DNA from 2 places in the Pectobacterium nicotianae genome. Region 2 is predicted to be linked to the other one. Evidence: predicted binding sites of a transcription regulator. Region 2 holds the regulator's gene; the other holds the start of a gene.
The links. The regulator Fur, encoded in region 2, represses iron uptake genes when iron is present. The targets are predictions, from matches to a motif close to ATAATAATGAGAACNACTATCAA.
Positions count from the first base shown of each region.

Region 1: the regulator Fur is predicted to act here: its motif matches at 696-718, upstream of exbB (tol-pal system-associated acyl-CoA thioesterase).

Region 1 covers NZ_CP096821.1:4,438,625-4,444,647, reverse strand. Annotated here, with positions in the region: gene MYB54_RS19740 (TRAP transporter substrate-binding protein) at 1-145, opposite strand, end outside; gene exbB (tol-pal system-associated acyl-CoA thioesterase) at 851-1,861, shown strand; gene exbD (TonB system transport protein ExbD) at 1,865-2,290, shown strand; gene MYB54_RS19725 (LacI family DNA-binding transcriptional regulator) at 2,399-3,418, opposite strand; gene MYB54_RS19720 (glycoside hydrolase family 32 protein) at 3,449-4,858, opposite strand; gene MYB54_RS19715 (sucrose-specific PTS transporter subunit IIBC) at 4,858-6,023, opposite strand, start outside.
Region 2 covers NZ_CP096821.1:3,434,252-3,440,274, forward strand. Annotated here, with positions in the region: gene MYB54_RS15375 (methyl-accepting chemotaxis protein) at 1-753, opposite strand, end outside; gene fldA (flavodoxin FldA) at 1,642-2,169, shown strand; gene fur (ferric iron uptake transcriptional regulator) at 2,500-2,949, shown strand; gene glnS (glutamine--tRNA ligase) at 3,013-4,671, opposite strand; gene nagE (N-acetylglucosamine-specific PTS transporter subunit IIBC) at 4,860-6,023, opposite strand, start outside.

The DNA of each region.
Region 1 (6,023 bases), 1.0 Mb from region 2:
CTCCCATTTTCTGAACGGCGACGACATTAGGGTAACCTTCAGGGTGAACATCAGAGGCTTTAATTTGTTGTGCCTGAATCGCTTGGCTCATCAGGAGTGCAGTAGAACCCAGACAAACACCGATCAATGTTTTCGACAGCTTCATTGAATTATCTCCAGAGGTGGGGTGACATTATCGATAATCAAAGGGTGATTTAAAAATATAAACCCATGAAAAATAGCGTAATGAAGAGTGGGTTTAATGATGAGAAGACGGCCGCCTATTACGTATTATTGTGGCGTGTGTCAGTATTCTCTGCGAGTTAAGCTAACCTATTATACAACTTCGTAGAATGACTCGTGTCACAAAAGAAAAAGCTAATATGAAATGCTGTTTTATATGGACTTTATTCCTATTTGACTTATAGGAATATACGTAACTTGGTGTTTTTATTTATCTTATTATGTGCATATGTATCTATTTATTTCAGTAAACTTATCGCCAGCCATCATGAAATGGTGTGATAACTTAATGTTGATCACAAAAAGCCGATCGTAAAAACCGTGGCTATCGCGCCGTGTTTTAGGGGGATCTCCCGCCTGATATATTCCTGAATGCTCTTCTTCTTGTCGTTCTTATGCTTTTCCTGCAGATGTGCGAGCAATACCCTCTGAAATCCTGTCAAAACGCAAGGAAAGTGCGTTATCTGATGTAAATAATAATGAGAACGACTATCAATTCGTTCAGGGTTTGGTATCATTTCAGGCTGCGTTATTGCGGCATTATACCTGCGAATATGTGCGGATATTGTACAGAACAGATGATTGTACAGAACAGATGATTGTACAGAACGAATGGTGGAGGCACAGCGTGAAGACGGCTGTCAGTAATACAACTCAACAGGTGTTATCAACCTGGCAAAAAAAACGTGGCGCGTTCAGCGCATTTTCCCGTAGCGTGCTGGTTATCCTGCTGTGTACGGCGGGACTAAGTGGAAATGCGTTTGCGGCTCCAGCAACGGCACCGTTATCGACAGAGAATGCAGCACCAGCCGCTCAGCCTGCTGTTGCGTCGCCTTCCGCTCCTGTGACGACCGATGTGCAGGCACCAGCCTCAGCACTCGCGCTGCCTGCCAGTGCGGCACCGGGCACCAACAACCTGATGAAAACCGATTTGTCCGTCTGGGGTATGTACCAGCACGCTGACGCCGTGGTGAAAACGGTGATGATCGGTTTGCTGCTGGCCTCCGTGATTACCTGGGCGATCTTCTTCAGTAAAAGCGTTGAGATGTCTGGCGCGAAACGCCGCCTGCGCCGTGAGTATCTGGCGTTGGAACAGGCGAAAACATTGGACGACGCGCTGGAAACTGCAGACGCGTTCAAAGCCGGCAGCGTCGCACAGCAATTGCTGGTTGATGCGCAGAACGAGCTGGAGCTTTCCGCACGTTCTGATGACAACAACGGAATTAAAGAGCGCACCGCGTTTCGTCTGGAACGTCGCGTGGCGGCTACCGGGCGTCACATGGGGCGTGGTAACGGCTATCTGGCAACGGTCGGCGCAGTTGCCCCGTTCGTGGGGCTGTTCGGTACGGTATGGGGCATCATGAACAGCTTCATCGGTATCGCACAGACGCAAACCACTAACCTGGCGGTCGTTGCTCCGGGGATTGCAGAAGCCCTGCTGGCGACGGCGATTGGTCTGGTTGCCGCGATTCCTGCAGTGGTCATCTATAACGTCTTTGCTCGTTCGATTGCTGGTTACAAAGCGATGGTCGGCGATGTGGCTGCACAAGTGCTGCTGCTGCAAAGTCGCGATCTCGACGTGGCTGCCAGCAACGATAACCGGGCGTCTTCAGCAGCGCATAAACTGCGGGTGGGTTAAGTCATGGCGATGCATTTGAAGGAGGACGTGAGTGATGACGGTGAAATGCATGACATTAACGTCACGCCGTTCATTGACGTCATGCTGGTTCTGCTGATTATCTTCATGGTGGCTGCCCCGCTGGCAACGGTAGACATTCGTGTCGATCTGCCAGCTTCATCAGCAGCACCACAGCCGCGGCCGGAAAAACCGCTTTATCTGACGGTAAAAGCGGACAAGCAAATGTTCCTGGGTGAAGAGGTGGTTAGCGAGCAGTCGCTGGCGCAGGTGCTGGATGCGAAAACCAGTGCCAACAAAGAAACGACCATCTTCTTTCAGGCGGATAAAAGCGTCGATTATGAAACCATCATGAGCGTGATGGATTCACTGCGTAAAGCGGGCTACCTCAAGGTCGGCCTGGTCGGTGCGGAAACCGCTGCCGCTAAATAACGGCTGAGGGTTGCGTTGTAAGAAGGAATGCGGATGTTCAAACCGCGTTCCTTTTTTACGTCTGCAGGTTTACATCTGGGTGATAGGGCAGAGTGGTTGGGCGTTAGCCTACGCCCGCGAGTCAGGATGACGCCAGTGAATCCGCGTCGGGATATAGCGTCGATCTTCTTCAAGCGGCTGTTGTGCAATCAGGCTGGTCACCATCTCAAAACTGCTGCGCGCCAGATTTTCACAATCCTGCGCCACGGTATCGATCTTCAACGGTAAGCAGTCAAACAGATAGTGATCGTCAAAGCAGCACAGTCGAATGCCGCTTTCCATCAGGTTATGCTGGTTCATATAGCGCAGCACGCCTTCCATCAGGCCACAGGCGGCAACAAACAGCGCTTTTGGCGGACGACCCAGCGTTGCACACAGCTGAGCAAACATTTCATAACCCGCGCTGGGGTGATAGCTGCCGTGAATAATCCACTCCGGCTTGCAATCGATACCTGCGCGTGTGAGTCCAAGCTGGAAGCCTTCCAGACGGTGGCGAGTCGGGGAGATTCGCGGCTGGCCGCCAAGGAAATAGAATTCATCACGATGCTGACGGGCGATACGCTCGACCATTTCTGCCGTGGATTCTACCGCTTCGGAAATCACCATCGGCAGCGTGGAATCACCAATCACCCGGTCAAACTGTATGACGGGCAACTGCTGATTAATTTTCTGATATTCGACATCGCTTAACAGGCTGGAAGCGACAATCAGGCCATCGACCTGACGCTGCACCAGACTGTTGACCGCCATCATCTCCTGACTGGCGTTTTCGTCGGTGCAGGCAATCAGCAACTGTAGTCCTGCTTCACGGCACAGCATTTCCAGCTCGCGTGAAATCACGGCAAAGCCGTAGTTGGTCATTTCCGGCACCACCAGCCCCAGCGTGTTGCTGCGTGAGGAACGCAGCGAACGTGCGTGAATGCTGGGTTGATAACGTTGCTCGTGTGCGACGGCCAAAATGCGATCGCGGGTTTCATCAGAAACGCGAAACTCTTTGCTACGCCCGTTAAGTACCAGGCTGGCGGTAGATTTTGATACACCAGCCAGCGCGGCGATGTCACTGATTGTTATGCGTTTAGTCGGTTTCACCGCGAGGTCTGCTATCAGAAAAAAGGGAAGTTATTCTATCACGCATGACGCTAACAGCCAGTGCTGTAGCGTTAATCGCCCAGAACCGCTGAACGTCATGATCGCCTCGCTTTCCGGGAAATAGCGTGCAGACATCACGGCTTCACCGTCGTTGATAAAAATTTCAACGCTGGAGCGATCGCACAGGATCTGCAATTGGTTCAGAGCGCCGCGCCAGTAACGATGCTCGGGCTCGCCGGTACGACGGTTACGTCGGCTCAGCGTGACGCGTTCACCGTCCCAACAGAGAACCAATTGGGAAGCGAGGCTGAACTGGAATTCTCCCCGCACGGTGATAAGGATTTCCGCGCTGCTAGCGTCCAGCGGAGACGCGTAGTCTGCGGCACCCTGCCAGCTGTAATGCTGTCTGCGCAGCAACTGCAACTCGCGCGCAGGGCGTTGATAAACGCGATCGTCATGCAGCGTGAGTTCACGCGGGCAGGTCATGGTATGGATCCAGCCATGTTCGATCGTCGGTTCAAAAAATTCATTGTCGTCAGGAATCGACATCCAGCCGAACAGCAGGCGTCGCCCGTCTTCACTCAGCGTGGTTTGTGGAGCGTAAAACTCGAAGCCGAGATCCAGTTCGTGGAAATCCTGATGCAGGTAAGCGCCGTTTTCGTAATTGAGTGAGCCGATGAAATAGCCAGCCTGAAAGGTATTTAGGTAGCGTTCCTCTTCGGGGGGAACGCCCTGCGGGCAGCAAATCAGTACGTCTTTGCCATCCAACGGGAACAGGTCCGGGCATTCCCACATATAGCCAAAATCACCGAGCCCGCCCAAACGGGAACCGGCGATCTCGCCGATCTTTTCCCACGCCAGCAGATCGGCAGAACGGTAGAGCAATACTTTACCTTGTAGATCGAGATCCTGTGCACCGAGCACCATGTACCAGTGGTCGTCATGACGCCACACTTTGGGATCGCGAACGTGGCCGGTGTAGCCGTCGGGGAGCGTCAGAACCGCTCCCAGTTTGTCATATTCACCGTTAGGGTTCTCACGGGCGAGGCACTGAAACGCGGTACGTGAACCGTCATCGTATTTGACGTTACCGGTGTAAATCAGCGTGATCGCGCCATGATCCACCACGGCAGAACCGGAGTAGCAGCCGTGGCTTTCATAGCTTTCGCTCGGCACCAGCGCGACGGGCTCATGCGTCCAGTTCACCAGATCGGCGGAACTCCAGTGCCCCCAGAATTTCGCTCCGTGGGCACAGGCTAAAGGATTCCACTGATAAAACAGATGGTAACGCCCGTTGTGATGAATAAATCCGTTCGGATCGTTGAGCAGACCAACGTTTGGAGACAGATGCCATTCCGGGCGATACGGATCTTCCTGTTTCCGTGAATGGCCTGACATCAGGGCGTGCGCCATGCGCTTTAGTAAGTGGACTTCCTTCATTATTCGCTATCCGTTTTATATTTCAGCAGTAAGGAAATGATAAAGGCGGCACCGAACGCAATTAACATCCCAATCAGGTAGTTAAGCATTGAGCCCCCTTGCACAATCGCCAGTCCCGGAAAACCGGTCAGCCCGACGGCCGTCATATTGACGTGATTGAAAACCACCCATGCGCCACCGAGTGCACCGCCTGCCAGCGCCGCCAGGAACGGTTTAATGAAACGCAGGTTGATACCAAATATCGCTGCTTCCGTGATGCCTAGCAGACAAGAAAGCCCGGCGGGAACGGCAATCGCCCGGGTTTTGGCATCGCGCGTTTTGAAGTACACCGCCAGACACGCGCCGCCCTGCGCCACGTTCGCCATCGCCCAAATTGGCAGCAGGAAGTTGACGCCGATATTCGGGTTGCCAAGCAGTCCAGCTTCAATGGCATGGAAGCTGTGATGGACGCCAGTGATCACGATGACGGAGTAGAGGCCGCCGAACAGCAAACCGGCTAGCCAGCCAGCGTGCGTAATCAATGTGCTGAGAACCAAAGAAATGCCATCGCCCAGCGCACGTCCAGCCGGACCAATGAGCAGCATGGCGACAAAGCCGGAAATGATGACGGTCAGGAACGGCGTGACGATGATGTCCAGCGCATCCGGTACGATCTTACGCAGGCGTTTTTCCACGATGCTCATGAACCAGACGGCCAGCAGGACCGGAAACACGGTGCCCTGATAGCCGATCATGGCGATGTCCATGCCGAAGAAATGCATGGTCTGGAAACCACCGGCGACGCCCCAGGCGTTGGTCAACGCTGGATGGGTTAGGATACCGCCCAGCGTCGCACCCAGATAAGGGTTGCCGCCGAATTCCCGTGCGGCGGTAAAGCCGATCAGAACCGGCAGGATAATAAATGCCGCGGAGCTGAACATATCCAGCATGACAAAGATCGCGCTGCTGGAATCGACCCAACCGTAGGTCTTGATCATGCCGAGCAGCCCCATCAACAGACCGGATGCGATAATCGCCGGCATGATAGGGACGAAGATGTTCGACAGCAGGCGCGCCAGACGTTGCAGCGGGTTCAGTTTTTTCGCGGCAATCGAGGCGGCTTCGGATTTGCTCGATTCACTGATGCCTGCCGCTTTAATGAACTCGGCATACACCTTGTTAACTA
Region 2 (6,023 bases):
GCGACCGACACAGTTATTACCAAAGTCCAGAATCGGTTTGCCCAAGTGGCCGGAAGCAATCACGCTAAAGTGATAGCGCAGATCGTTTAACGGACGAACCAGACATACCACCAGATAGCGGTCGGTCAGGAACAGCATGACCAGGCCGATAATCAACCCGCTCAGCAAAATGTTCTGTCCAATCGTGGTGATTTGTTCAAAACGAACACCTGCGGCATCAAATTTCTCTGCGCTGGCGTTACTGAATGCTGAGAGAGAGGCGCCAAACTGACGACTCAATGGTGGCACAACGTTCTTGGCCTGATTTTGGTAGTCATCCAGCGCGTTGGCAACGGCCTTTTGGTAAAGCGGTTCAACGCCCTGAGTCACCAGGTTATTCCAGTCACGGCTGACCGCCTGTACCAGCGCAGCATCCAGACCCGCATGATCGATAGCATTAAACGCCACCAAATCAGATTTCAGTTTATCCAACGCGACAAGTGCAGAAGCCTGCTCTTTATCTGCGGTAGCATTATCACCGCTGCGACGAGCATCAACTGCACGCGCCAGACGGGTTACCATTCGGAAATATTGATCGTTGCCCTGGTTGATAAAATTCATGTTCTGAACCAGCAAGGTGCTGGTTTTCGAGGTCGCCGTCATCTCTTTAAAAGAGAACATGGTATATATCGACACGCCACCCCAAAGAACACAAAAAATGCCCAGAACCCACAGCATCGCGGTTCTGATGGCAATATTTTTTATAAGTTTCATAGCTCACTCCAAATCAGGAAAATGGTTAAAAAGATTTTTATCGCTAATCAACCGATATGAATCAGAAAATTCACACCATGAAACAGGTCACTTCTCCCTAGCGTTCACATTTCACCGAGTTGAAAACTCAAAAACCACGCTAACTCATCGGCTAAATACAGAGAATATTTAGCGTTCTCGCTATATTTATTAATATAATTTTTCACACTGAGAATAAATTCACCTATTTCTATAGATATAAGTATTTTAATCAGAGAGTTGCAATCAAACGTGCCGCGCACCCGCGTCCTGCTTGTGTTGGCACGGACATACCATTAGGCAATAAGGTGATTTGAGATGAGTTTTCATTTTATTCTTTAACATCAAAAGAATAAAACCCTTTCTTTCATGATTGCATCGTTTCAGCTGCAAATGGTTATAGTTCTTATTTCCATTCATTAAGAATATTCCCGAGAAATGTTACAGATTTTCAGTCCTATAAAACATTATCTTTTGTGTGCATTTTAACTCTCAGGAATAGTAACGTACCGCTCCGTGATTTTTATTTTTCACAAACAGAAGTCTGCTTTTAATTACAATTGAAACAACCAGAGAAATAAAAAATACATCCATAAAAAATGAAACATCGTTGCAAATATATAACCGTAATTATATTAAGGAAATGTGTACTGAATCTCAGACAATAACATAAACCCTATTCATTATGAGGAATTTAGTATCACACAGAGATACGTTTCGTTTCCTTACTCACCTTCGCACGTCACACGCTCTTGATTTACGCATCCTTACCGATACGAGTTTCTCCCGATGTGAGTGTCTGTTATTATTAACAGATAAGTGGGTGAAACATTACACCATACCATTAGGAATCAAGAGGTTATTTAATTCATGGCACTCATCGGAATATTCTTTGGCAGTGATACCGGCAACACTGAAAACATCGCCAAAACGATTCAACAGCAGTTAGGCACCAACGTCGCTGATGTTCATGACATCGCCAAAAGCAGCAAAGAAGACCTCGAAGGTTTCGATATTCTGCTGCTGGGTATTCCAACCTGGTATTACGGTGAAGCTCAGTGCGATTGGGATGACTTCTTCCCGTCGCTGGAAGAAGTGGATTTCACAGGAAAATTGGTTGCCCTGTTTGGCTGCGGCGATCAGGAAGATTATGCAGAATACTTCTGTGATGCCATGGGCACCATCCGTGACATTATTGAGCCTCGCGGCGCGACAATTGTCGGCCACTGGCCAACAGAGGGCTATTACTTTGAAGCCTCTAAAGGGCTCGCCGACGACAATCACTTCATCGGCCTGGCTATCGATGAAGACCGTCAGCCTGAACTGACCAGCGAACGCGTAACAACGTGGGTGAAACAGATCAGCGATGAGCTGAACCTGAAAGAACTGGTTGGCTAAGCCATTTCGGCTCTGATAATCCCTATCAGAGCCGAAAACAGCATTGATAGGTAAAACCTTTCATAATAATTGATACATTTTTTTAACTTCTATCAGTAAACCTGTACAATAATCCCATCGGCTTTGTATGTGCATCATCATTTCCTCATTCATCAACAACGAATTGCGTTGTATACCAATAGTGTGAATGGGGACAATATTGTTAACATTCCCTTGTTTTCATTTTGTATGCGCGGTTCTATAATTGAGACGCTTTTGCATTTTTTGAGCCGACCGATGTCATAGGCTAGGCAGCCTCCATTGATAAGTAAGCAACAGGATTAAACCCGCATGACTGACAACAATACCGCATTAAAGAAGGCCGGCCTGAAAGTCACTCTTCCAAGACTGAAAATACTGGAAGTGTTACAGGACCCTGTCTGCCATCACGTCAGTGCGGAAGATTTATATAAGAAACTGATTGATATGGGCGAAGAGATTGGTCTCGCTACCGTCTATCGCGTACTCAACCAGTTTGATGATGCGGGTATCGTAACCCGTCATAACTTCGAAGGTGGCAAATCCGTCTTTGAATTGACGCAGCAGCATCATCACGATCACTTAATTTGCCTCGACTGTGGCAAAGTCATTGAATTCCGCGATGAATATATCGAAGCACGTCAACGTGAGATCGCAGAAAGACACGGCATTAAACTGTCCAACCACAGTCTGTATCTTTATGGGCATTGCAGTGAAGGGGATTGCCGAGAGGATGAAACCCTGCACGATTCCACACGATAAATCGACCGCATAAAAAAATAAAACCGCCGAGGCGGTTTTATTTTTGTCTTCTAACTGGTGGCCTTAGCCTACCCAGGTATCACGTAGCCCAACCGTACGGTTAAACACCAGATGTTCTGCACTGGAGTAAACGCGGTCAGCACAGAAATAGCCTTCACGCTCAAACTGATACGCTTTCTCAGCTTCTGCCTGCGCCAGGCTTGCTTCCACAAAACCTTGCGTAGTTTTCAGTGAATCTGGATTAATCGTCGACAGGAAGTCTTCCGCCGCGCCAGGGTTTGCCACACTGAACAGGCGATCGTACAAGCGGAATTCAGCTGGTACCGCGTGAGCCGCAGAAACCCAGTGGATAACGCCTTTCACTTTACGACCATCAGCCGGATCTTTGCTCAGCGTTTCCGCATCATAGCTACAGTAAATCGTGGTGATAGTACCCTGCTCGTCTTTTTCAATGCGCTCTGCTTTGATCACATAAGCGTTACGCAGACGCACTTCTTTACCCAGCACCAGACGCTTGTACTGCTTGTTGGCTTCTTCACGGAAGTCAGCACGATCGATGTAAACATCGCGACTGAATGCGACCTGACGTGAACCCATTTCTGGCTTGTTCGGATGGTTTGGCATCGCGACAAACTCTTCGTGCTCGGCTGACAGATTCTCGATCACGACTTTGACCGGATCCAGCACCGCCATGGCACGCGGCGCGTTCTCATTCAGGTCGTCGCGGATACAGGACTCAAGCGCGGCCATTTCCACGTTGTTATCCTGTTTCGTTACGCCGATGCGCACACAGAATTCACGGATAGAGGCTGCGCTATAACCACGACGACGCAGACCAGAGATGGTCGGCATACGCGGATCGTCCCATCCTTCAACGACGTTTTCCACCACCAGTTGATTCAGCTTACGCTTGGACATAATCGCGTATTCGAGATTGAGGCGGGAGAACTCGTACTGACGTGGATGGCAAGGAATGGTGATGTTATCCAGCACCCAGTCATACAGACGGCGGTTGTCCTGGAATTCCAGCGTACACAGCGAATGCGTGATCCCTTCCAGCGCATCGGAAATGCAGTGGGTGAAGTCATACATCGGGTAGATGCACCACTTGTTGCCCGTCTGGTGGTGATCGGCAAATTTAATGCGATACAACACCGGATCGCGCATCACGATAAAGGACGATGCCATATCGATTTTTGCACGCAGGCAGGCTGTACCTTCCGCAAACCCACCGTTACGCATTTTTTCAAACAGAGTCAGGTTTTCCTGCACGGTGCGATCGCGGTAAGGGCTGTTTTTGCCCGGTGCCGTCAGCGTACCGCGGTATTCGCGAATCTGCTCAGGCGTCAGTTCATCAACGTAAGCCAGCCCTTTACCGATCAGCTCAACCGCATAAGCGTGCAGTTGATCGAAATAATCAGAAGAATAGCGAACGTCGCCGCTCCATGAAAAACCCAGCCACTCAACGTCACGTTTGATCGACTCAACGTATTCGATGTCTTCTTTTACCGGATTGGTATCGTCAAAACGCAGGTTGCATTGCCCCTGATAGTCACGCGCGATACCAAAATTCAGGCAAATAGACTTTGCATGCCCAATATGCAGATAGCCGTTCGGCTCTGGCGGGAAACGCGTCTGAATATGGTCATGCTTACCGGACGCCAGATCTTCATCAATAATCTGACGGATAAAGTTGGTTGGGCGGGCTTCAGCCTCACTCATTCTTCATTCCTCAATGCTAAAACGACGTATAACCGACAATGATCCAACAAGCTACGCTGGGAAACAACCGTTAGTTTCATTTAATTATTCATAACGAAAAAAAAGGGCGAGATTGCTATCTCGCCCTATCCATTTCATCGGTATAACACCGCGTTAAACGATCAACATCGTCGTATTACACCTTGTCATTATATCTTGTCATACTCTGCTTTCAGCGCGGTCGCTATCGATTCAGCCTGCGTACCCACCACAATCTGTACGCTCTGCTTATTCAGACGAATAACGCCCGCCGCGCCAAGACGTTTTGCCTGTGCATCATCAACCAGAGAGGAATCAGCCACGTTCAAACGCAGACGTGTGATACAGGCATCAATGCCCGTCAGATTGGCTTTTCCGCCAAGTGCCTGCAAATAGCCCCGCGCCAGCGTCGCCGTATCGCTTGATTTCTCACCTGCAGACGCCGTGCTCACGTCATAGCCATCGGCTTCGCTACCGCTCACAGCCAGCTCACGTCCTGGCGTTAACAGATTGAAGCGAGTGATGGTAAAGCGGAACACCACATAGTAAATGACGAAGAATACCAGCCCCTGAGCAAGCAGCATGTACCACTGGGTGGCCAGCGGGTTACGTGAGGACAGCACCATATCGACCAGACCCGCACTGAAACCAAAACCGGCAATCCAATGCATGCTGGCTGCGATAAAGACAGAAAAACCGGTCAGCAACGCATGCAGGAAATACAGCACCGGCGCAACAAACATGAAGGAGAATTCCAGCGGCTCAGTGATCCCAGTAAAGAAGGAAGCAAATGCCGCCGCCAGCATAATCCCGGCCACTTTGCTTTTGTTTTCAGGGCGTGCGCAGTGATAAATCGCCAGCGCGGCACCCGGCAAACCAAACATCATAATCGGGAAGAAGCCTGCCTGATAACGTCCAGTGATCCCCACGACGGCTTTACCAGAATCGATAGACTGTTGGCCGGCCAGGAAGTTAGGAATATCGTTGATACCCGCGACATCAAACCAGAACACGGAATTCAGTGCATGGTGCAATCCAACAGGAATCAACAAGCGGTTAAAGAAGGCATAAACCCCAGCGCCGACCGACCCCATCCGTTGAATGTGTTCACCGAACGACACCAGCGCATTGTAAATCACCGGCCAGACGTACATTAAAATGAACGCCACCAGAATCATCAGGAAAGAAACCAGAATCGGAACCAAACGGCGTCCGCTGAAGAAAGACAGTGCTTTAGGCAATTCAACCTGACTGAAGCGGTTATACAGTTCAGCGGACATGACACCGACCAGAATCCCGATGAACTGGTTTTCAATCTTGCCAAATGCGGCGGG